Regions from separate parts of the Micromonospora sp. NPDC049662 genome, predicted to be linked through region 1. Evidence: riboswitches for the same ligand, from Rfam matches in the RefSeq annotation. Region 1 holds a riboswitch; each other region holds the start of a gene.
The links. A riboswitch is a leader RNA that binds a small molecule or an ion and turns the genes downstream of it on or off. The one in region 1 is predicted to bind cyclic di-AMP.

Region 1 (12,280 bases):
GCGCCACCGAGGCGACCGCCACGCCGATACCGGGCGTGTGGTCGGAGAGCCCGACCGGCACGTCGAACGCGCCGGCCAGCACCGGCAGGCGGCGCAGGTTGCTGTCGGCGGGGGGTGCCGGGTAGGACGCGGTGCAGGCCAGCAGGACGATGCCCGCCGCGCCGCCGTCGCGCGCGGTCCGTACGGCGGCGTCGATCTCGGCGACCGTCGCCATCCCGGTCGAGATCACCATCGGCTTGCCGGTGCTGGCCACCAAGCGGATCAGCGGCAGGTCCACCAGCTCCGAGGACGCGATCTTGTACGCCGGGGCGTCCAACGACTCCAACAGCGCCACGGCGGTCGCGTCGAACGGTGACGAGAAGACCGTCAGCCCGCGCGCGCGGGCCCGCGCGAAGATCGGGGCGTGCCACTCGTACGGGGTGTGCGCCCGCTCGTAGAGGCGGTACAGGTTCTCCCCGCCCCACAGCTCGTGTCCGCCGGAGATGCGGAAGGCCGGGGTGTCGACGTCGATCGTGATCGTGTCCGGCCGGTACGTCTGCAGCTTGAGCGCGTGCGCGCCGCTCTCGGCGACCGCGTCCACGATGGCCAGCGCCCGGTCCAGGTCGCCGTTGTGGTTACCGGACATCTCGGCGACCACGAAGGGCCGCTCCCCGGCACCGACCGCGTGCGGTCCGATCTTGATTGTCGCCGTCATTCCGACCTCTGTTCCCTTACGCCCGCACCGACGTGCGGTGGTGCTGTCGTCGTCCCCCCGAACGGGTGGACGACCTGAAAAACCCGGGCACCCGCCGAACGGGTCACGGCAGGCGGCCACCGGCCAGCGCGTCCGACCGTCCCGGCCTGCCGGCGGCGTGCCCGCCGTCCGGCCTGCTCGTCGACCGCGCCGCTCGGGAGGGGTCGTCGGTCGACGACGAGTCGGCGCTGGCGGTCGGGCCGGACCGTCGCCACCGTCCGGTGACCCGGTGCGCCTGCCGCAGCGCCGAGTACGCCAACCAGTCGCCCCGCCCCACCAGGCGGTGCTTGAGCCCGCTGACCCCCGGCGGCATCGGATAGCCGCCGGGGGGCAGGTATCGGCGGTAGTGCTCGGCGACCCGGTGGAAGAAGGCGCGCCGCAGGTGTGGGTGCAGCCGGTCGTCGTTGCCGACCACCACCAGGTAGTGGCTGATCATCAGCTCGAACAGCTCGGCCCGCAGGCCCTCGTCCGGGTGCCGGCGGGCAACCCAGTCCATCAGCCGCTCGTACTGGCCGAACGCGTCGAAGTGCCGGCCACTGCGGGTGGAGGTGATGGCGCCCTGGCGGCCCTGCCGGTACAGGTAGCAGACCCGGTCCAGCACCGAGATCTTCTCCGCGCCGATCAGCAGCGGGTGGCTGAACGGGATGTCCTCGTACCAGCCGGGGAAGAAGCGCAGCTCCAACTCGTCGAGAAAGGCCCGGCGTACCACCTTGTTCCACGCCGTGTGCTGCACCCGCAGCAGGTGCGGCTGGTCGGCCAGGCGGGCCACGCCCGGCACCCCGCGCAGCAGGTGGCTGCTCGCGTCGACCTCCCGCCGACCGTCCTCGTGCACCCGCAGGTGGTCCAGCATGAGGACGTCGGGCTGGTGTTCACGCAGCCGGTCCAGCACCGCCGCGATCGTGCCCGGTGGCAGCCAGTCGTCGCTGTCGACGAACCACACGTACCGGCCGGTGGCCACGTCGAGGCCCGCGTTGCGGGCCAGGCCCAGACCCACGTTCTCTTCCAGGTGTACGACGCGGACGTTGTCGCGCCCGGTGGCGTAGGACCGCAGCATCGCGCCGCAGCCGTCCGGCGAGGCGTCGTCCACGGCGATCAGCTCGACCGCCTCCGACTCGCCCGCCGGGATGTCCGCCCGGACCGACTCGAGGCACTGGTACAGGTAAGCCTCGACGCCGTAGACGGGCACGACGATGCTCAGCAGCGGCGCGTGCGTCGGCTCATTGACCACGTCGCCACCTTCGACGACGTGGATGGCCAGCCCCGGAACCACACGTGGCCGCCGATGGTGAAATCCCTGAACACCCGCGAAGCGGAAGGTAAACAACGGCCGCCCGGTTCACCCGGGAGTGACCCGGTAGGGTGCCTCGGCATGACGAGCACCACCGACGCGCCGGCCGCGCCGGCCGCCCCCGCCCGGCTGCCGTCGCTGACCGGGCTGCGGTGGATCGCCGCGCTGCTGGTCTTCGGGTTCCACGCCGGGACGATGCGGATCATCGCCGAGCCGGAGTACAAGGCCGTCGTCGACGCCCTCTTCACCCTCGGCCTGTCCGGCGTGCAGTTCTTCTTCATTCTCAGCGGCTTCGTGTTGGTCTGGTCGGCCCGCCCGGGCGACTCGCGGCTGACCTTCTGGCGTCGACGGGTCGCGAAGATCTACCCGAACCACGTGGTGCTGTGGGCCGCCGCGCTGCTGGTCGCCGGGTGGTTCGCCGATCCCGTCCTGCCGGCCGTCGCCGTGGAGAACCTGCTGCTGTTGCAGGCGTGGGACCCCCGGCTGGGCTGGTTCTACAGCGTCAACACGGTGAGCTGGTCGCTGTCCTGCGAGTTCTTCTTCTACCTCTGTCTGCCGCTGGCGCTGCCCCTGTTGCGCCGGGCGCGACCCGCGGTGCTCTGGGCGCTCGTGGTCGCGCTGCCGCTGCTGATCCTCGCGCTCTGGCCGGCCCAGCATCTGGTGCCGGAGGTAAGCCGCTGGTGGTTCACCCAGATCTTCCCGCCGGTGCGGTCCCTGGAGTTCTGGTTGGGCGCGGTGGCGGCCGAGCTGATGCTCCGGGGCCGGTGGCGCGGGCCTGGCCTGACCGCCGCCACCGCGATCTTCGTGGGCACCTGGGTGGCCGCCGCGCAGTGGATCCGCGCCGAGTTGTGGACCACGCTGCTCGCCGTCGCGTACCTGTTGGTGATCACCGCGGCCGCCGACGCCGACGTGCGCGGCCGGCGCTCGCCGTGGCGCTCGCGTCCGCTGGTCTGGCTCGGCGAGGTCTCGTTCGCCTTCTACCTGGTGCACGTCCTGGTGATGACGAGCGTGCTCCGGCTCAGCGGCGACTGGGGGACCGGTTTCCGGGGTTGGCGGGGTCCGGCGGTGGTGCTCGGATTCCTGCTCGCGAACCTGGTCCTCGCCGGGTTGCTGCACCGCTGGGTGGAGACCCCGATGATGCGCCGGCTCGCGCCACGTCGCCCGGGTCGCCCGCCGCTCGTTCCCCATCAGCGCACCACCTCGTCGGCCGGGAGCGGTGACGCCGGCGTGCCGCCCGTGCCCGCCCGTCCAGACGCGCAAGATCGCGCTCGATCCTGGTTGTAGTGGTCTCGTCAGCCGAGTGAGGCCACTACATCAACGATCGAGCGCGATCTTGACCGGCGCGGTGGCACCCACCAGCGCCGGCTGACGCCACCTGGTCCACGCTGGTCGGACGGGGTCGGCGCGGCGCTGGCCGACACGCCCGTCGCCGATGCGTCCGGGCGGTCCCGACGGTAGCGTGAGGACGTGCTCCCGGTCGCGCTCACCTGTCCCCTGTGGTGGGTGGCGCGCTGGGCGGCACGGGTGCTGACCAGCCTCGCCGTGCTGTCGCTCGCCCTGGGCGCGGCCCCGGCGCTGCTACCGGCATCGACCGCCGCGGCCCCGCCGCCCATCATCGGGTCGCTCGCCCTCGCGGAGCCGCTCGGACCGTCGACCGCGGCCCTCTCCACCGTCCTCACCGACCGCGCCGCCACCGGCTCGGCCGCCACCGACAGGGTCGGCGAGGGACGAGCCGCAGAGCTTGGCGCTGACGCCTCCGCGCGGTCGGTCGAGCCGCAGCCCGCCCGGCACGGTGGTTCGGACGCGTTGCCCCGCCCATTGGCGGGCGTGACCTCGGCGCGCACGGGCTCGGAGCGGCCCCTCCGCGCCGCCGGCTCGGCCAGCCGGGCCCCCCGCGCCCCGCCGGCCTAGCGGGGTCAGTCACCGGGGCGGCACGCCGTCCCGCGAGCGCCGGAGTGTGGCGCGCCGAGATCTCCATCACCGGCGACGCCGCCAGACCGAACGCCAGTCACCACACCTGACGACACACCGCCCGCACCCGCCCGTGCGGCATCCCATCGCTTACGTGCTCATGCCGAGGTGTCGATCATGGAAACCGTCGTCTTCTACCAGTTCCTGACCGAGGTGCCCCAGGCCGCCGCCATCTGGTCGGCCCTGTTCCTGCTGGCGCTGACGGTCCTCGCCGTCCTGGTGGCCCGACCGGAGCGGGACTCGCCCGCGGCCGACCCCACGCCGCCGACACCCACCGCCCGCGAGATGGCCGTCGCCGAGATGGCCGACCTGCGCCGGTACGCCGAGGAGGTGGCCGTGGCCGCCGCCCGGGCCGCGCGGACCGCCCGACGGCGGCGCGCTGACTGGCTGGTCGCTCAGGACGAGGCGCAGCGGGCCTGGACCGCGTACGACGAGGCGGACACGGCCGCCCGTCGGGTCGCCGGTGCCGGGGCGTTGCCGACACCGCGTACCCCGCACACCCCCGCCGAGTACGCGGCGAGGGAGCGCTATCTGCACCGTGCCGCCATGGCGGCGCACTGGCGGGGGGAGTTGACCATGGCTCAGCTCGGCGACGTGTTCGGGCACCGGCGCGGCTGGGACCCCCGCCGGCACCCGGTCGAGCAGGAGACGCTGCTCATCCGGGCGATCCGTGACGCGAGGCTGGCCGAGCACCGGACGGCCGCCGAGCGGGAGCGGTCGTCCTGGCGGGACGCCGAGGTGGCCGCCGAGTCGGCGCGCGTCCTCGCCGAGGAGGCGTACGTGGCGGCGGTCCGGTCGCGGCCGAGCCCGGCGTTCTCCCGGCGCACCGCGACGCGGCCGTCGCGTACGGCCCTCGTGGCACGCTGGCGTCCGGCCCGGGCCGGTTGAGCCCGATCCGTTATGTGAGGCGGGTCACCGGCGGCGGAAATCGGGCGGCGGGCATCATCGGCGGCCATTGCGCCCGCGATTGTGGCCGCGTTGTCGGCCACCTGTCCGGTTGTCGCCCACAGGTGCCGGCGGAACCCGTTGTCCCATCGAGTCACGTCAGCGGCAGAACGCGCAGAAATTGCTGGGCCAATCGATGTTTACGCAGGTGGGCACGGCTTGGCAGAGTGCGTACCGGCCAGTACTGTCGTCCCGTCCGGTGCGGTTACCGATCGCAGGAGGCGACGCCGCGCCGACCCGCTCAATCGTGATCAACGAACCGGGGACCCACAGTAAGTCCGGGGTGAATCCGCGAGCCACGGCCCGCGGTAGGGCGATCTTCCCGCCCGAATCCGTCAGCTAACCCGGTAGGCGGTGACGGAAGGAGTTCCATCCTCGTGCAGCACCCCTCGACCCCCTTGTTGTTCCGCCGCCTCCACGGCGACGCGGTGTCCCCGCTCATCCGCCTCGTGACGGTGAGCTGACCCCCCGGGTCACCGCACTTCCCGCCCGGCCGCGCCGGGCGTTCCCCTGAGCGGCTCATCATCCGCGGGCCACCGCCCGCGCGCTGACGCCTGCCCGGATGCCGGTCGAGCCCCGGTGTGCCGCTCTCCCTGTGAACCGTGGAGGACCTCGTGAAGCACACCCTGAAGCGCCAGCTCCGTCGCCTCGCGACCGAGCGCCCGTACCAAATCGTCGCCGCCTCCGCCGCGGCCCTCGCGATCGCCACCACCGCCGGCGCCCTGGTCGCCGGCGCCGACGACGCCCCGGCCGGCTCGCGTACCCCGACCACGGTCGCCGAGATGCGCAGTGACACCGTCGCCTCCCGTGGCGAACTCCGGTCCGCGGCCCCGTCGGCGAGCGTCGCACCGAGCACCGCCGCCCCGGCCACCACCGCCGCGTCCCCCGCCGCGAAGGCCACGAGCAACCCGGACGTCACCCGGAAGCCGACGCCGCCGAAGCCGCCCGCGACGAAGGTGCTCGACTACGACTACGAGGCGCAGAACACCTACTACAACTGCGGCCCGGCGGCCACCCGCAACGCGCTCAGCGCCAGCGGGATCGACCGCACCCAGGAGGAGCTCGGCGCCGAACTGGGCACCACCGAGATGGGCACCAACTCGGCCGAGGACACCACCCGGGTGCTCAACGCCGAGGTGAAGGGCTCCCCGTACCGCACCCGCATGTTCGCGGGCACGCCCAGCCCGGCCCAGATGGACCGTCTTCAGGCCGACGTCGTCAAGGCCATCACCGATGGCCGGGGCGTGGTGGCGAACGTCGTCGGCGACGCCATCGACACCGAGGGCGGCTATCACTCCTACGGCGGTGGGCACTACATCGCCGTCGTCGGCTACAAGGACAACGGCCGTACGGTGCGGATCGCCGACTCGGCGAACGCCGCCGACCCGGCCTACTGGATCACCACGATCGACCTGGCGAACTGGATCGCCACCCGGGGTTACTCCGCCTGACCAACGCGCGACACCCCACGACGCCGCGGGCGCCGTCTCCCACGAGGGGCCGGCGCCCGCGGCGTCCCCGTGTCGGGCGCGACGCCGGTGAACGGCTCTCGTACCGGGCCGCGAACCGTGGGAGACTGCGGCCGTGGTGGATGAATCGGGTGGTCAAGCTGGCCGGGAGCCGATCCTGTTGCTGCTGCACGGCATGGGGGCGACGGGTGACCTGTGGCTGCCCTGGGCGCCACTTCTGGAGCAGCACTGGCCCGGCCGGTGGCTGGCGCCCGATCTCGCCGGTCACGGTTGGTCGGCGCCGCTGTCGTCGTACTCCTTCGAGGGTTTCGCCCAGCGGGTCGCGCAGGGCCTGGCCTCCGACGACCGCATCGTGGTGCTCGGGCACTCGCTCGGTGGCGTGGTCGGCCTGGCGCTGGCGGCCCGCGCCGCCGGTCTGCCAGTGGACGCGGTGGTGGGCTTGGGCATCAAGGCCGTCTGGGCGCCGGCCGAGCTGGCCCGTGCCGCGGACCTCGCCGCCCGCCCGGTGGGCTGGTTCACCAGCCGTACCGAGGCCGCCCGCCGGTACCTGCGGGTCGCCGGCCTCACCGGTCTGGTCCTCCCGGACCACCCGATGGTCGACGCCGGTCTGCGTCAGGTCGACGGCCGGTGGCGGCTCGCGATGGACAACGCCGCGTTCGCCGTCGGCGCGCCCGACCTGGCGGCGCTGCTCGCGGCGACCGACGTGCCGGTGGTGCTGGCCCGCGGGGAGCACGACCCGATGGTCACGGACGCGCAGCTCAAGGAGTACGGCGTACCGGTCGCCACGCTGTCCGGTCTCGGGCACAACGCGCACCTGGAGGATCCGGCGGCCGTGCTGGCGTTGCTGGAGCCGTACCGCTGACCGGTCAGGCGGCTGCGGGCGCGGGTAGTTCCCGGGCCGAGGTCAGCTCGCGGCGGGCGGCGGTCAGGAAACCCTCGGCGTACGACTCGGCCGGGAAGTCGCCCAGGTAGCGGCGGCGGGTGACCCAGCGGGCATCGGCCAGCGGGTCGGTGTCCAGCAGGGCCGTGAGCACGGCGTCCACGTTGGACATGTCGCGCCGCAGCACGTAGCCCGAGCCGGCCAGTGGAAAGCGCTCGGTGAACCGGTCGCCCTCGTCACCCATGTCGGTGACGGCGTACGGCTTGCCGGAGTAGAGGTAGTCGGAGATCACCCCGGAGACGTCGGAGACCAGCGCGTCCGAGCGGTTGACGCACTCGGTCAGGCTCAGCTCCCGGGCGGCCGCGCCGAACACGTGCTGCCGGCCGGTGCGGGCGCGGTCGACGGCCAGCAGTTCGGTGAGCCGGCCCAACTGGCGTGCCGACGCCGGGTTCTGCGTCGTGTACGGATGCGCCCGCAGGATCACCGTCGCGCCGCGCCCCAGCAGCCGCCGCAGCAGCTCCTCGGCCACCGGCAGCGAGCAGTAGTCGGCGTCGGCGTGGTGCCCGGTCCAGGTCGGGGTGTAGAGCACCGTCGGGTGCGCGAGGCCCCGCGTCGGCTCCTGGCGCACCTCGATCGACTCGACCTGGGGACGGCCCACCACGACGAACTTCTCGGCCGGGATCTGCACCCCGGCGCGGGCGTACCGGTCGATCGCCGCCGGCCCGGCCACGAAGATCCGGTCGAAGATGCCCGAGACCGGGTTGGCGCTGGGCGCCTTGTCGCTGTCGCCGTGGTGCAGTTGGACGTGGGTGAGCTGGGTGAACCGGATGCAGTGGCTGTTCTTCGCCCCGTGGTTGACGTAGAAGGCCACCCGCAGGCTCGGCACCAGCGCCTCGTCCATCGCGCGCAGCGTGGGGCAGTAGACCACCGGCGCGTCGGTGGCCGCGGCGATCGGCGCGACGAACTCCGGCTCACGGACCAGCACCAGGAAGGGCCGGCCGATCCGTTCGAGGTACGGCAGCCACATGGTGACCTGGTACTCGGAGCCGGGGGGTGCGGAGAAGTAGAGCAGGAACTCCGGCTCGTGCCGGCGTAGCGCGCGGGCGACCTGCCCACCGCCGGCGGCCGGGCGGAACCGTCGCTTGGCCAGGTCCAGCGCGACCGCCCCGGCGCCGGCGGCCACCAGCAGGCTGGCGGCGAGCGCCACGACGGCCGGCAGGGTCGACGCGGCGGCGATGGCCACCACCGCGAGCAGCCCCAGCAGGGCGACGCCGAGTCGGTCAGCGATCAGCGGGGTCCAGGCGCGTACCGGCAGGTTGGCCGCCCGGATCTCCAGGTTGCCGGCGGTACGCAACGGCCCCACCAGCAGCACCAGCCCCAGCAGGACCAGCGCCGTCGCGGCCAGCGCCGGGTCGAAGCCGTCGTCAAGCCGTCGGGAGTAACCGACCAGGACCGCCGCGGCGATCAGGGCGGTCTCTGCCACCAGGTCGGCGCCCGGTCGGATCCGCTGCTCAGCGGCCGCCGCCACCAGCGCGGCGACGGCCAGCGCGAGGCCCCACCCGGTGCTGCCGGTGAGGGCCAGCACGACGAAGGCCAGCACGGCGAGCCCGGTGCTCAGGCACCGGGCGGCCACCTTGCGAACCAGGTCACCACGCATGTCGCTCCGATCGCCGCCCTCGGTGTCGCGGGGGTGCCGTCGACGTCAGTTCGTCGACGCCGCGGCCGGCGTCTCGGACCGGTCCGGGCCGGCCTGCGCCGGCACGGACGGGCCGTCGCCAGGCGCCCGGCGTACGTCGATGACCTGGCCGGTCAGGTCGGAGATCAACACGTCGAGCGAGGACTGGGCGACGGCCTCCGCGGCCAGCAGGGTGTTCTCCGGCTCCTCGCCGAAGGCCCGCGTACGCATGGGGGTGGCCGTCCGCTCCGGGTTGATGCAGTTGACCCGTACGCCGACGTCGGCCCACTCGTCGGCGAGCGCCTGGGTCAGGTTGACCAGGGCGGCCTTGGTGGACGAGTAGAGGGCGTAGCGGGCCCGACCCCGGGTGTACGAGCTGGAGGTGTAGAGCAGCAGCTGACCCTTGGTCTGCTGCAGGTACGGAAGGGCCTGCCGGGCGATGGTCACCGGGCCGACGAAGTTGACCTGCAACACCCGGTCCATCGTCTCCTCGTCCATCTCGGCCAGGGCGCCCCGCTCCAGGATCCCGGCGGTGACCACCACGTGGTCGATCCGGCCGGTCGCCTCGAAGGCGGTCGTCAGCGCGGCCTCGACGTCCTCGGCGCGCTCGACGTGGGTGCCCGTGGTGGAGCGGCTGAACGGGAAGACCTGCGCGCCGTAGCGCCGCGCCAGCTCGGTCAGCTCGTGGCCGATCCCGTAGCTGCCGCCGAACACCACGATCGTGCGGCCCGTCAGCTCCTCGGTGTAGCTGCGGTGATCGGTCAGCCGGGGCGCCTGCGCGGCCGCGAGCTGGAAGAGCTTGTCCGCCAGGTGCACGTCGACCGGGTGGGTGACCTTGATGTTCTCGTCCGAGCCGTCGATCACCTTGATCGGCGTGCCCGGCAGGTACCGCAACACCACGCCGCAGTCGTCGGTGGCGGCGAAGTCGGGGTCGTTCTCGGCGATCCGGTACGCCTCACGGATCGTGGGGGAGCGGAACGCCTGCGGGGTCTGTCCCCGGCGGAGCCGGGAGCGCACCGGAATGTCGGTGATGCAGTCGTTCTCGTCCACCTGGATGATCGTGTCGGCGGAGGGGATGGCGACGTCGACGGCGGCGTAGGTCCACAGCGCGTTGACGCACTCGCGCACGATCCGGCCGCTGAGCAGCGGGCGGACGGCGTCGTGGAAGAGGATGTTGCAGTCGGCCGGGCCGACCGCGTCCAGCGCGATCCGGGTGGTCGCGTTGCGGGTGTCGCCGCCCTCGATGACCTGGGTGACCTTGCGCAGGCCGGCCTTCTCGACGATCTGCCGGGCGTCGTCGACGTGACCGGTCGCCATCAGCACGATGATCTCGTCGATCTCCGGAGCGGCCTCGAAGACCGCCAGGGTGTGCTCGATGATCGGCTTACCGGCGATCTTGAGCAGTTGCTTGGGGATGCCGAGGCCCAGCCGGGTCCCGGTGCCGCCGGCCAGCACCACGGCCACTGTCCGCGAGGGCCGCCACGGTGCGGGGGTCTCCGTTGCGGCGTCCGGGCCAGTGGTCTGGTCCTGCGTCATTGCCGGATCCTCACTCTCAGGGTTGCGTTAACGGAAAGTTCCGCCCGAGCGGCGACGGAATGAACCTTAACGCGCGGACCGCGCCGCCCCAACGCGGGCGACGCGGTCCTGGTTGCCGTGTCGATGCCGGTGGTTGGCCGGCACTCTACTTGCTGTTAGCGAACGCCTCGTACGCGCGGATGACCTCGTCGGTCGGGCCGTCCATCCGGATAAGGCCCGATTCCAGCCAGATCGTCCGTTCGCAGGTGTCGCGCACGGAGGAGAGCTGGTGGCTGACCAGGAACACCGTGCCGGCGCCCTCGCGCAGCTCGCGGACGCGCTGCTCGCTGCGCTTGCGGAAACCCTTGTCGCCGGTGGCGAGCGCCTCGTCGATGAGCAGCACGTCGTGCCTCTTGGCGGCGGCGATGGAGAACCGCAGCCGGGCCGCCATGCCCGACGAGTACGTGCGCATCGGCAGGCTGGCGAAGTCACCCCGCTCGTTGATCCCGGAGAAGTCGATGATCCCCGCGGCCTGCTTGGCGACCTCGTCGGGGTGCATGCCCATCGCCAGGCACCCCAGCACGACGTTTCGCTCGCCGGACAGGTCGTTGAGCAGCGCCGCGTTCACCCCGAGCAGCGACGGCTGCCCCTGGGTGTGGATCGCGCCCCGGTTGACCGGCAGCAGGCCGGCGATGGCCCGCAGGATGGTGGACTTGCCCGAGCCGTTGCTGCCGATCAACCCGATCGCCTCGCCCCGGTACGCGGTGAACGACACGCCCTTGACGGCGTGCACCTCCCGCACGTTCGGCGCGTTGGTGCGCTTGACCAGCCGGCGCAGCGCCGCCACCGGAGTGGTGCCACCGGTGGCGCCCTGGTGGACCCGGTAGATGATGTGCGCGTCGTCCACCACCACGGTGGGGATCCGCTCGGGCGTCAGCGTCGGCAGGGAGACGGTCGCCTCGTCGGCGGCCGGCAGGGAATCAACCACGGCCGTACTCCTGTTCGCCGCGCCAGAAGTAGATGTAGCCACCGATTCCGGCCACCACGGCCCAACCGGCGGCGACCAGCCAGAGCTGGGTCAGCGACTCGTTGAGCAGTGGCGCCTGCTCGAGCAGCGCGTACCGGGCCAACTCGATGTAGACCAGCAGCGGGTTGAACTGGACCAGCGTCGTCGCCCAGCCGGGCAGCCGCTCGAAGAGGCTGACGCTGTAGAGGACGCCGGAGCCGTACATCCAGGTGCGCATGACGAACGGCATGACCTGCTTGAGGTCGCTGGCCTTGGAGCCCAGCCGGGCGACCAGCAGCACCACGCCCGCGTTGAAGACCGCCTGCAACAGCAGCGCCGGCACCAGCATCAGCCAGTCCCAGGTGATCGGCTCGCCGGTGACCAGCACGATGCCGACCAGCACCACCATCGACGCCAGCAGCTGCTGGAACTGGGTCATGGTGGTCGACAGCGGCAGGCTGGCCCGGGGGAAGTGCAACGCCCGGATCAGCCCGAGGTTGCTGCTGATCGACTGGGTGCCGGCCAGGACCGCGCTCTGGGTGAAGTTGAAGATGAACAACCCGGTGGTCAGGTACGCGATGAAGTTCGGGATGCTGTTCTGTGCCAGCACCACCCCGAAGATCAGGTAGTAGACCGCGGCGTTGGTCAGCGGGGTGAGCACCTGCCAGAGCTGGCCCAGCTTGGCGTTGCTGTAGGACGCGACCAGCTTGGCGTTGGCGTACGCGGCGATGAAGTGCCGGTAGGCCCAGAGTCGGCGGCTGTACTCGACGAGGGTGGGTCGCTCACCGGCGACCCGTA
Region 2 (5,663 bases), on a different contig from region 1:
TGTGGGCGCAGGCCCGGCGCGTGAACATCGGCCGGCTGCCCGAGCAGCGGGCCTTCGAGGACGAGATCGCGGAGCGGCCGGAGTTCCGGGAGTTCCTCAAGGCCTGGTGGCCGCGCCTGCACCCCCGGCACGTGCTGGGCTGGCTGGCTCGACCGGATCGGCTGCGCCGGTACGCCGGCGGGATCCTCTCCGGCGCGGAGATCCGGCTGCTCGGCACGGCGTACCAGAGCCTGGATTCCGAGGGCCTGACCATCGCGGACGTGGCGCTGCTCGACGAGCTGGACGCGCTGCTCGGCAAGCCGGTGAAACCGGCGCGGGCCCGGCGCGACCCGTTCCAGCTCGCGGGCGGCGTTCGTGAGCTGAGCACCGCGGCCGACCGGCAGCGGGCCGCCCGCGCGGCGGCCCGGGAGCGGCCGGAGGACTACCGGGAGTACGCGCACGTGGTCGTCGACGAGGCGCAGGACGTCTCGCCGATGCAGTGGCGGATGATCGGTCGGCGTGGGCGGTTGGCCTCGTGGACGGTGGTGGGCGACCCGGCGCAGACCGCCTGGACCGGTGACCCCGAGGAGCTGACCCGCTCCCGCGACCAGGCGCTGGGCCGGCGCAAACGGCACGAGTTCACGCTCACCACCAACTACCGCAACTCGGCGGAGATCTTCGCGGTGGCGGCGGCGGAGATCCGCCGGCTCTATCCGGACCTGCCCCTGCCGAGGGCCGTCCGCTCCACCGGCGTCGACCCGGTCGAGCTGGTGGTGCCGCCCGCCGGGCTCCAGGCCGCGGCCGTACAGGCGGCCACCGGCCTGCTGGGCGAGGTCGACGGCACGGTCGGGGTGATCACGCCGGTCACCCGCCGCGACGAGGTCGCCGGCTGGCTCGACGCGCTCGGCGCGACGCGCCTGCAGGTGGTGACCAGCCTGGAGGCCAAGGGCATGGAGTACGACGGAGTCGTGCTGGTCGCCCCCAGCGAGATCCGGGCCGATCCGGGCTCGGGTGTACGCACGCTCTACGTGGCGCTCTCCCGGGCAACCCAGCGGCTCACCACCGTCGACCCGACCGGCTGACCGTCGGGTTGGCGCGCCCAGGGGCCGGCCCTCGCCCTACACTTGCACACATAGCGATGTGAGCATACATTTGACCGGGTCCCGGGCGACGTCGGAGGGTGGGTCTCGTGGGAGCAGGACATGACCACCACCACGGGTCGGTCGCCAACGCCGCCCACCAGCATCGCGGACGGCTCTGGGCGGCCTTCGGACTGCTCGCTGCCCTGATGGTGGTCGAGGCGGTGACCGCCTTCCACACCGGCTCGCTGGCGCTGCTCTCCGACGCCGGGCACATGTTCACCGACGTACTCGGCATCGGGATGGCGCTCGCCGCGATCACCGCCACGCGGCGGGCCACCGGCGACCCGCAACGCACCTTCGGGCTCTACCGCCTCGAAGTTCTCGCCGCGCTGGCCAACGCCGTCCTGCTCTCCGGCGTGGCGGTCTACGTGGTGATCGAGGCGATCGGCCGGTTCGGCGACCCGCACCGGGTGCTCAGCGGTCCGATGCTCACGGTGGCCATCCTCGGCCTGCTCGCGAACGTGGTCGCCTTCGGGCTGCTGCGCGCCGGCGCCCGGGAGAGCATCAACCTCCAGGGCGCCTACCTGGAGGTGCTGGGCGACCTGCTCGGCTCGCTCGGCGTGATCGGCGCTGCGCTGCTCATCGCCGTCACCGACTGGTGGTGGGCCGATCCGCTGGTCGCGGTCGCGATCGGCGTGTTCATCCTGCCGCGCACCTGGCGGCTGGGGCGGGCCGCCGTACGCATCCTCGTGCAGGCCGCCCCGGAACACCTCCAGGTCACCGCCGTGCACGACCGTCTGGCCGCGGTGCCCGGCGTGGTCGAGGTGCACGACCTGCACGTCTGGACGCTCACCTCGGGCATGGAGGTGGCCTCCGCGCACCTGACCATGGCGCCCGGCGCGGAGGTCGGCGCGGTGCTCACTGCGGCGCGTACCGCCCTGCGGGACGACTTCCGCATCGAGCACGCCACGCTGCAGACCGAACCCGGTGCCGCCCCGGGCGCCTGCGGTTCCGTCGAGTGGTGACCGTCATCCTTCGCGATGGTGCCGGCACCTTCCGTCACATCGGCTGCACAGACCCCACCAGCACCGGTAGGCTCTGTCCCGGCCACCACCCGGCGGCGCCTCCCGGCGCCGGTGGCGGCCGTCGCCTAATCGCCCGACAGGGCGAACCGGGGAACCATGTTCCTGGGGTGCATCCGCGTCAGCGGTAGGGATCTTCCGTCCCGAACCCGTCAGCTAACCCGGTCGGCGGCTGACGGAAGGACATGCGTAGTGGCACCAGCACGACCACCCGCCGCCCGGCTTGCGGCACTGATCGTCATGATGGTCACCCTCGGCGTCGCGCTTCCGGTCGGCGCCGCCACCGCCGCTCCCCCCGCCGGCCTGCGGGCCGCCGCCGCGCCCGACGGCGACGAGGAGGGCGGCACCCCGGCGCTACGGGCCCAGCTCGAGGCGGCCAGCAAGGGCTACCTGGACGCGAAGCGCGCGCTGGACACCTCCATCCAGCGGCAACAGCAGCTCGCGGTCAAGCTGAAGGACACCGAGGCCGAGATGACCGTACGCAACGGCAAGGTCGGCGAGATCGCCGGCGTCGCGTACCGCACCGGCCGACTCAGCACCGTCTCGGCCCTGCTCAACAGCAACACCCCCGAGGGCTTCATGGACCGGGCCGCCGCCCTCGACGTGGTGGCCGCCAACGAGGACCGGGTGCTGCGCGACCTGCACGCCACCCGGGACGAGGCGAACCGCACCCGCGTCGCCCTCGACGGCGAGATCCGGGAGCAGCGTAAGCAGGTCGAGGTGATGGCCAAGCGCAAGGAGCAGGCCGAGCGGGCCCTGACCGTCGCCAACGACAAGGCACGCGCCAGCGCCGCCGCCGACACCGAAGCCGGCTCCAACCGTGGCACCTCCACCGCCAACGCCCAGCCCGCACCGCGCAACTCCGACGGCTCCTGGCCATCCGAGTCGTGCAGCATCAACGACCCCACCCCGGCCAGCGGCTGCATCACCCCCCGTACCCTGCACGCGCTCAACCAGGCCAAGGCCGCCGGCTTCACCCGGTACGTCTCCTGTCACCGCAACGGCGGCTCGGGCGAGCACCCCAAGGGCCGGGCCTGCGACTTCGCCGCGCAGAAGGGTGGCTTCGGCGGGATCGCCACCGGCGGCGACAAGACGTACGGCAACAACCTGGCCGCGTACTTCATCCGCAACGCCGACCGGCTCGCGGTGCTCTACGTGATCTGGTTCAAGCAGATCTGGCTACCCAGCAGCGGCTGGAAGTCGTACAGCGGGGGGAACGGCGACCCCTCCAGCGACCACACCAACCACGTGCACCTGTCGGTGTACTGACCACCGACGCCGTCCGGGGTACGTCAGCGGGCGTACCCCGGACGTCGTCGCTGGTCGGACGACCACGCGGGGTCGGGCCGGGAGCATTCGGGTATGCCGCGAATCGCGCCCCGCACGCGCAAGGCCCTGCTCACCCTGCACCTGGTCACCTCCCTCGGCTGGCTCGGGGCCGACCTGGTGCTACTCACCCTCGGCATCGCGGCACAGCGCGGCGCCGACCCGGCCGTGGTCTACCCGGTCGCCGGGCTCGTCGGCACCGTGCTCTTCGCGCCGCTGAGCGTGCTCGTGTGGCTCGTCGGTGTCGCCAGCGCGCTGCTCACCCCCTGGGGCCTGCTGCGCTACCGCTGGGTGGTGATCAAGCTCGTGATCACCACAGTGATGGTCGGGCTGGTGCTGTTCCTGCTCACCCCGAACCTGCGGCACGCCGCCGCGCTGGGCGCCGCGCTACCGGCGCGGGACCGCGCCGACCTGGTGATCGCGCCCGCGGTGTCGACCAGCCTCATGATCATCGCGACGGTCCTGTCGACGTACAAGCCCTGGGGACGCCGACCCGCCGGCGGCACGACGCGGGATCGCCCTGCGCGCCCCGTGGCGCCACGTCACGCACCAATAAGGAAGTAGTGGGCGCGGGACCGAGGGCTCACGGCGCGGGGTCGTCGAGGGCCGCGCCGAGGCGCGCGGCCAGGGCGAGGTGGGCGGCGCGGGCCTGACCGAAGGCGTACCGGAACAGGGGTGTCGGCGCGCGCAGGGTGATGTCGACGTCGATGCGGACCAGACCGTCCGGCTCGGCGCGCAGCCGGGTGTGGTTGCGAACCGTGGTGGCGGGCCACTGGCGGGCCACGGTGACGATCTCGTCGGGCTCGCTGACCAGCACGTCCGCGTGGTACGTGGTGCGAAAGCGCAGCGGGCCGGCGACCAGCCTGTCGTTGATCGTGTAGCTGGCGCGGGCCCCCGGGCGGGGCGGCACCTCGCGCACCCGCACGATCAGGGGATGCAGTTCACCCTGACGGGTCAGGTCGCTCAACAGCGCCGCCGCCTCGGCGACTGAGCAGCGGGCCTGGACGGTGTAGCTGAAGGTATCGCTGCCGAACACACCGTCTCCCGACGTCGCTGGTCGCACGATCGTCCCGTACGCCGCCCTGGGCTGGCAACGGCCGGACGGACTGGTGCTGTCCCTCGGGTCGACGTGGTGCTCTGCGCCGCCTCGTTGCAGGAGCCCGGGCAGGCCGCGCAGCCCGGCACCGACGTGGCGTTGCTGGCCGCCGGCTACGCGTCGGTCACGGCGATCCGGGCAGTCACCGAGGTGACCGACGTGGACCTGACCGGTCCGGACGCGCAGGCCTGACGGTGGCCACCCGCGCCTCAGGCGCCGGGAAGCACCTCGGGGGTGGCGGCCCCGGCGAAGTAGGGCTCCGGTGCACCGAAGAGACCGAGCAGGCCGGTCACCCAGAGCTGACGGTGCACGAACCGGCTCGGCTCGGTGACGACCAGCTTGACGCCACTGACCTCGGCGGTCTGGAAGCCGGCGACCATGGCGCTGATGCCCACGGAGTCGATGAAGGTGACCAGCCTCATGTTCAGCTCGATGCGCAGCGGACGGCTCTTGGCCAGCACCTCCGCAATCGCCTCTCGCACCTCGTACGCTGTGTCGACGTCGATCTCACCCCGCGGGGCGATCTCGACGACACCACCGGACAGGACCGACTTCACGATCGACAGGCTCACGCGAGCACCTCCACCCGCCCGTCCCCCGGGCGCCTCATCAGTACGCGGGCCGCGACCGAGAGTATTCCTCCAACGGCCTCGGTCGCCACCCCTCGGGATGAGCAATTCACGGATCCGAGCGGACAAAGTCGCCCATATCCCCACTTTTCGGCATCTGATCATTCAATACTTTTCGTTATCTGATCAGTCGACGATCGGTCGGAACCGACGCGTCGCCGGACCAGGGTAGCGGTCGCGGTCCGGCAGGCCCGACATCCGTGCCGTCCCGTACGCCCGCCCCGCGTGGGACCGGCGTGTCGCGCCAGCGGTCCCGGCCCGACCCGCCAGCGTGGTTGCCGACGCTTCCTAGCATCGGCCCGGAACACCCACCGTGACGGAGAGGACCTTCGATGATCAAGCGACTGGCCGGGTTGGCCGGCGTCGGTCTGCTGCTCGCCCTCGTACTGGCCTGCGGTTTCGGCGGCGGAGACGACGACGATGACGACGATGACGACGATTTCGCACGCGGCGTGGCCGCGGTGGCGGT
Region 3 (5,663 bases), on a different contig from region 1:
CGAGATCGAGGCGCAGATCGACAAGAAGTGGGAGGAGTTGGAGCCCACGATCGAGAAGTACAACAAGGTGCGGGCGCAACTCGCCGTCAACCGCAAGAAGTCGTCCGAGCTTCAGAAGAAGATCGAGCCGCTGGCCCTGCAGAGCGAGCTGGCACTCAACCGGGTCGGCGACCTCGCTTCCCGTTACTACATGTCGGGCCCCTCGCAGGAGATCGGCGCGCTGCTGGTCAGCGCCAAGCCGGACACGCTCACCGAGCAGCTCACCCTCCTCGACCGGCTCGCCTCCCAGGAGCGCAAGCAGGTTGAGGGTGTGCTCGCCGTCCGGGCCAAGTACGACGGCGAGAAGCAGAAGCTGGACGCGCTGATCGCCACCCAGACCAAGCAGCAGAGCGAGCTGGCGGCCAAGAAGAAGCAGATCGACGCCGAGATCAAGAAGCTCGAAGCGTCGATGCCCAAGACCACGGTCAAGACCGCCGGCTGCCCGACCATCAACGGCGTGGTCTCTGTGGCGGCGCAGAAGGCGATCAAGACCGCCTGCCAGCAGGTCGGCGACCCGTACGTCTGGGGCGCCACCGGCCCGAACTCGTTCGACTGCTCGGGCCTGACCCAGTACGCCTACAAGTCGGCCGGGATCTACCTCACCCACCACACGGGTGATCAGTGGAACGAGGGCAAGGCCGTCTCGCGCGCCGACGCCCGTGCCGGTGACCTGGTCTTCTTCTACTCGGGCCTGAGTCATGTCGGGCTGTATCTGGGCAACAACCAGATGGTGCACGCGCCACGCGCCGGTAAACCGGTGCAGGTGTCCAGCATCAACACCATGCCGGTCGCCGGGTTCCGCCGACCTGGCTGATCCCCAGCACGCACGACGACGGCCCCCGGTCACCTCGACCGGGGGCCGTCGTGGTTCCTCAGCGGGGTGCGCCCACCGGGGACGGCAGCAACTGCACGTCGGCGAGGTCGACGTACATGACGCGGTGGCCGAACTGGATCTGCGCGTACCGGTTCTGGCCCCGGATCACCGTCCAGTCGCCGGGCGAGGAGCCGTCGAACGTGCTGGCCCGGTAGTACTCGCCGGGCAGCACCGCGCCGACGGCGTACCGCTGGCCGGCGGCGAGGGTGTACTGCAACGGTGAGATCGCCTGGTACGGCACGCCGGCCGGGTAGGCCGCCTGCTCCGGGTACGCCCGCCCGTAGACGGGGACCGTGGCCCGGCCGGGCTTCGGGGTGACCACCATGCCGACCGTCCAGGTGGCCGTCGGCGCGGACGCGGGGTTGTGGAACCACGCCCGCTGCCCGAGGTACCAGATGGCCGTCCAGTCGCCCTGTCGACCGGCCAGCGCGTACGTCTGGCCGGCGGACGCGCGGGCACCGTGGTCCGACACGTCCATCGTGTTCGGGGTGCCGTCGGGGCGCAGCGCGATGTCGTTGACCAGTGGCGCGTCCGGAGCCGGCGCGGTGCGTAGCACCACCGACGAGGAGCCGCGGGGCGCGCACGGCGTCCCGGGGGTGACGCATCCGGTGAACGCCGGCTGGTTTGTCGCGTAGTCGGGGTCGATCCGGACCAGCCCGGTGGCCGGGCTGCCGGTGTCCAGCCGTGGGGCGTGCAGCAGGTCGAAGTAGTGCGTCCAGTCCCAGTACGGCCCGGGGTCCCAGTGCATCCCGCGGACCGTCGCCGCCGTGGTGCCGGGCACGTTGTCGTGGCCGATGATGTGCTGGCGGTCCAGCGGGATGCCCAGCCGCAGCGCGAGGTGCCGCACCAGCTTCGCCGACGTGCGGTACATCGCCTCCGTGTACCAGGTGCCCTGCGCGGCGAAGCCCTCGTGTTCCAGCCCGATCGACTTGGCGTTGACGTACCAGTTGCCGGCGTGCCAGGCGACGTCCTTGGTGCGGACGTGCTGGGCGATGTGCCCGTCCACCGAGCGCAGCGAGTAGTGCCAGCTCACGTAGGTTGGGTCCTGGACGAGTTGCAGGGTGGTCGCCCAACTCGCCTCGGTGTCGTGGATGACGATGTACTCGATCTTCTGCCGGGCGGGCCGGTCGGACAGGTCGTGGTTGCCGTAGTCGCCGTCGCCGAACGCCGCGTAGGGTGCCGGGATCCACTCACAGGACACGGTGCTCGGGCACTCCAACCCGTCCGGGCGGGCGAGTCGCCGCAGCCCCAGTCGGTCCAGCCAGGACCGCTCGGGTCGTACCGCCCGGGCCGGCAGCGTGACCCGCTGGCCGTCGTCGGTCACCCGCGTCTCGCCCGCGCCGATCGTGGTGAAGACCTCGTCGGCGAAGGCCGCCGCGGCATCGGCGCTGTCCGCGCCGGCATAGCGGGCCACCGCGCCGTACCAGGTGCCCGGGTCGGTGCCGACTCCGACCGGGGCGCCGACCTCCCGTTGGTACGCGGCCAGCAGCGCCGCCCCACCCCGGAGGTTCGTCGTCGGGTCGGTGCGCAGCGCCTCGGCGGTGGCGCCGGTGAGCGCGGCGGCGGCGTCCACGGTCTGCAGCGCGGCGCTGGGCGGCGCGTTGCCGGGGGCGGGCGCCGGTGCGAGAGGACGACGGGACTCGTCGCCGCGCGGATCCTCTCCCGGGGCGTCGTGGTGACCGCCCCGGGGCAGGGCGGTCACGTGCCGGGCGTCGGTCAGGTGCATCGGGCCGTAGCCGCCGCTGGTGCTCGGCGTGCCGGCATTGCTGTCCCAGCGGGACTCCAGGTAGGAGACGCCGAGTAGTACGTCGATGGGTACGCCGTACTCGGTCGCCGCGGCGGCGTACTGCTGCTGGCGGTCGGCGGCGGGGGCCGCGGTGGCCGGGCCGGCGGACAGCGGCACGGCCGCCGTGGCGGTGACGAGCGCGACGGCGAGCAGGGTCGGACGTTTCATCGAACCCCCTACATGTGAACTGGTGTCGGTGCCGTCACCTTCGTCCTGCTCGGGAGCCCGCGTCAATACCTTTCCATGTTTCGAAACGTACGGAAGGAAATCTTCACGTCCGCTCGATGGCCCGCCGCAATCGGTACGGAGTGTCACGGCCGCACGGGTTGCGGATCGGTAACGGCCGTCTCTACTCTGGTCATTCGTCGGCCCGGTAGCAGGTCTGCCCACCCCGGGCGGTAACGGACCGACACCGCCGAGTCGCTCGCGAGCGAGCCGGGGACCCAGGTTCCTCGGGGTGAATCCGCAGTTCCTGCGGTAGGGCGCCCACTTCCCGCCCGAACCCGTCAGCTAACCCGGTAGGCGGTCAGGAAGAAGGAGTACGGAACCCGGTGGCCCTCCAAGCCCCGCGGCCGTCGTCCGGACGGTCGGCCTCGGCCGACCCGACGTCGATCGTGCCGCGTCCACGCTGGTCCCGCTTCACCACCGCCCTCGCCGCCCTGGTCGGCGTCGCCGTCGTCCTGACCGGTAGCGCCACGGTGGCCCACGCCGACCCGTCCGTCGCCGAGATCGAACGGCAGATCGACGACGACTGGAACAAGCTCGAACCGATCATCGAGCGGCACAACGCCACCCGAGCCGACCTGGCCCTCAAGCGCAAGCAGGCCGACACGCTCGCCGCCCGCATCGCGCCGCTGGAGCGCCAGGTCGACGCCGCGATGGACAAGGTCAGCGCGCTGGCCGTCCGCGCGTACATGGGTGAAAACCTGTCGACCGTCAACACGATGCTCGGCAGCCGGTCGCCCAGTGAGATGGTCGGTCAGCTCGAAATGCTCGACCGCTTCGCCCACAACCAGCAGGAGGACGTCCGCCAGGTCGCCGACCTGCGCAACGAGCTGGCCCGGCAGAAGGCGCCGCTGGACGAGATGGTGGTCCAGCTGACCCGCACCGAGGCCCAGTTGGCGGCGAAGAAGAAGCAGATCAACGAGGAGATCGACCGGCTACAGAAGCTGCGCCTCAAGGTGTACGGCAACGGCGGCGGCGGTTCGCTGCGTCCCGCGCCCTGCCCGGCCAGCTACCCGGGTGGCGGTGCCGGCATCGCGGTCAAGTTCGCCTGCGCCCAGATCGGCAAGCCGTACGTGTGGGGCGCCGAGGGTCCGAACTCGTACGACTGCTCCGGGCTGATGCTGGCCGCCTGGGCGAAGGCCGGTGTGTCGCTGCCGCACAACGCCGCCGCGCAGAGCCGGGTGACCAAGAACGTCAGCAAGGGCGACCTGCGCCCCGGTGACCTGGTCTTCTACTACAGCGACATCCACCACGTCGGCATGTACGTCGGCGACGGCTGGGTGGTGCACGCCTCCCAGGCCGGCGTGCCCGTCAAGATGAAGAAGGTCGACGACGGGCCCATCCACAGCTACGGCCGCCCCGGCTGAGATGTAAGGAAGGGCCCCCTTCTAACGCCTCAGGTATAGAAGGGGGCCCTTCCTTACATCGCAAGGGCGGATCAGCGCGTCGGCCAGGCACGCCAGTTCTGCCAGGAGCGACTGGGCGTCGGGCCTCGCTGACCCTGGTAACGCGAGCCGTAGACCACCGAGCCGTACGGGTGTTCGGCGGGCGACGAGAGTCGGAAGATGCAGAGCTGACCAATCTTCATGCCCGGCCAGAGGGTGATCGGCAGGTTCGCCACGTTGGACAGCTCCAGCGTGACGTGCCCGGAGAAGCCCGGGTCGATGAACCCGGCGGTTGAGTGGGTGAGCAGGCCGAGGCGGCCCAGCGAGCTCTTCCCCTCCAGTCGGCCGGCGAGCTGGTCGCCGAGCGAGATCACCTCCAGCGTCGAGGCGAGCACGAACTCTCCCGGGTGCAGCACGAACGGCTCGCCGTCGGGCACCTCGACCACCGAGGTCAGGTCGTCCTGCTGCATGGCCGGGTCGATGTGGGTGTAGAGATGGTTGTTGAAGACCCGGAACAGCCGGTCGAGTCGTACGTCGATGCTGGAGGGTTGGACCAGGGTGGGCTCGAACGGCTCCAGGCCCAGCGTGCCGGCCTTGATCTCGGAGACCAGGTCACGGTCGGAGAGCAGCATCGGACCACCATAGCGAGGTGGGCGGTGACCAGCGTGTCGAGGTCGCTCCTCGTACATTTGTTCGATAGAATGCTCGCATGGCTTCCTGGTCCGATTTCGCCGTCGACGAGCCCCGCCTCGCCGACGGCATCCGCGTTCTCCTGCAGCAGTACGGGCCGGGCTTCGGCTATCTGGCCACGGTCCGTGCCGACGGTGGGCCCCGGGTCCATCCGGTCTCCCCGGTCATCACCGACGAGGGTCTGTTCTGCTTCATCATCGACTCGCCGAAGCGCCGGGACCTCGAACGGGACGGCCGATACGCGCTGCATTCGTTCCCTCCGGAGGAGAGCGACGACGAGGCGTACGTGGCGGGTCACGCCTGGCCGGTCACCGATCCGGTCCGGGTGGCCCGGCTGGCGCAGAGCGCTCGGGCCGAGCCGCGGGCCGACTGGCGGCTGTTCGAGTTCACCGTCGACGTGGCGATGCTGACCCGTCGTGACCAGCACGGCCTGGGCATCGCCGTGGGGCGTCCGGCCGTCCAGGTCTGGCTCGATCCGCAGACCCCGCCCGCGGCGGCCGCGCCCGCGGCCGTACCGCAGACGCGCCCGACCCGCCGCAGCCGCGACGTCCAGTGCACGGCCGCCTGACCACGGCCCTGGGGGCAGATACGCCGGTGCCGGCTCCGTCGTGACGGAGCCGGCGACAGGAGTTCGCGTGTTGGGTGGGAGCGCGGGCAGCGTTAC

Region 2: it holds a riboswitch for cyclic di-AMP, as region 1 does, so the genes downstream of both, AB0J36_RS07395 (hypothetical protein) here and AB0J36_RS23525 (C39 family peptidase) in region 1, are expected to answer to the same signal.
Region 3: it holds a riboswitch for cyclic di-AMP, as region 1 does, so the genes downstream of both, AB0J36_RS04675 (NlpC/P60 family protein) here and AB0J36_RS23525 (C39 family peptidase) in region 1, are expected to answer to the same signal.

What each region holds. Positions count from the first base shown of each region.
Region 1 covers NZ_JBFAOC010000035.1:40,461-52,740, reverse strand. The annotation lists gene pseI (pseudaminic acid synthase) at 1-694, opposite strand, end outside; gene AB0J36_RS23545 (glycosyltransferase) at 798-1,961, opposite strand; gene AB0J36_RS23540 (acyltransferase) at 2,103-3,305, shown strand; gene AB0J36_RS23535 (hypothetical protein) at 3,489-3,932, shown strand; gene AB0J36_RS23530 (hypothetical protein) at 4,110-4,880, shown strand; cyclic di-AMP (ydaO/yuaA leader) riboswitch at 5,166-5,306, shown strand; gene AB0J36_RS23525 (C39 family peptidase) at 5,540-6,388, shown strand; gene AB0J36_RS23520 (alpha/beta hydrolase) at 6,522-7,268, shown strand; gene AB0J36_RS23515 (CDP-glycerol glycerophosphotransferase family protein) at 7,273-8,943, opposite strand; gene AB0J36_RS23510 (bifunctional cytidylyltransferase/SDR family oxidoreductase) at 8,989-10,497, opposite strand; gene AB0J36_RS23505 (ABC transporter ATP-binding protein) at 10,643-11,452, opposite strand; gene AB0J36_RS23500 (ABC transporter permease) at 11,457-12,280, opposite strand, start outside.
Region 2 covers NZ_JBFAOC010000006.1:194,719-200,381, reverse strand. The annotation lists gene AB0J36_RS07405 (AAA family ATPase) at 1-1,061, shown strand, start outside; gene AB0J36_RS07400 (cation diffusion facilitator family transporter) at 1,169-2,086, shown strand; cyclic di-AMP (ydaO/yuaA leader) riboswitch at 2,199-2,330, shown strand; gene AB0J36_RS07395 (hypothetical protein) at 2,384-3,412, shown strand; gene AB0J36_RS07390 (hypothetical protein) at 3,506-4,033, shown strand; gene AB0J36_RS07385 (SRPBCC family protein) at 4,053-4,505, opposite strand; gene AB0J36_RS07380 (hypothetical protein) at 4,602-4,757, shown strand; gene AB0J36_RS07375 (STAS domain-containing protein) at 4,775-5,137, opposite strand; gene AB0J36_RS07370 (hypothetical protein) at 5,527-5,663, shown strand, end outside.
Region 3 covers NZ_JBFAOC010000004.1:66,136-71,798, reverse strand. The annotation lists gene AB0J36_RS04685 (NlpC/P60 family protein) at 1-853, shown strand, start outside; gene AB0J36_RS04680 (N-acetylmuramoyl-L-alanine amidase) at 912-2,867, opposite strand; cyclic di-AMP (ydaO/yuaA leader) riboswitch at 3,103-3,238, shown strand; gene AB0J36_RS04675 (NlpC/P60 family protein) at 3,251-4,291, shown strand; gene dcd (dCTP deaminase) at 4,363-4,941, opposite strand; gene AB0J36_RS04665 (pyridoxamine 5'-phosphate oxidase family protein) at 5,019-5,567, shown strand.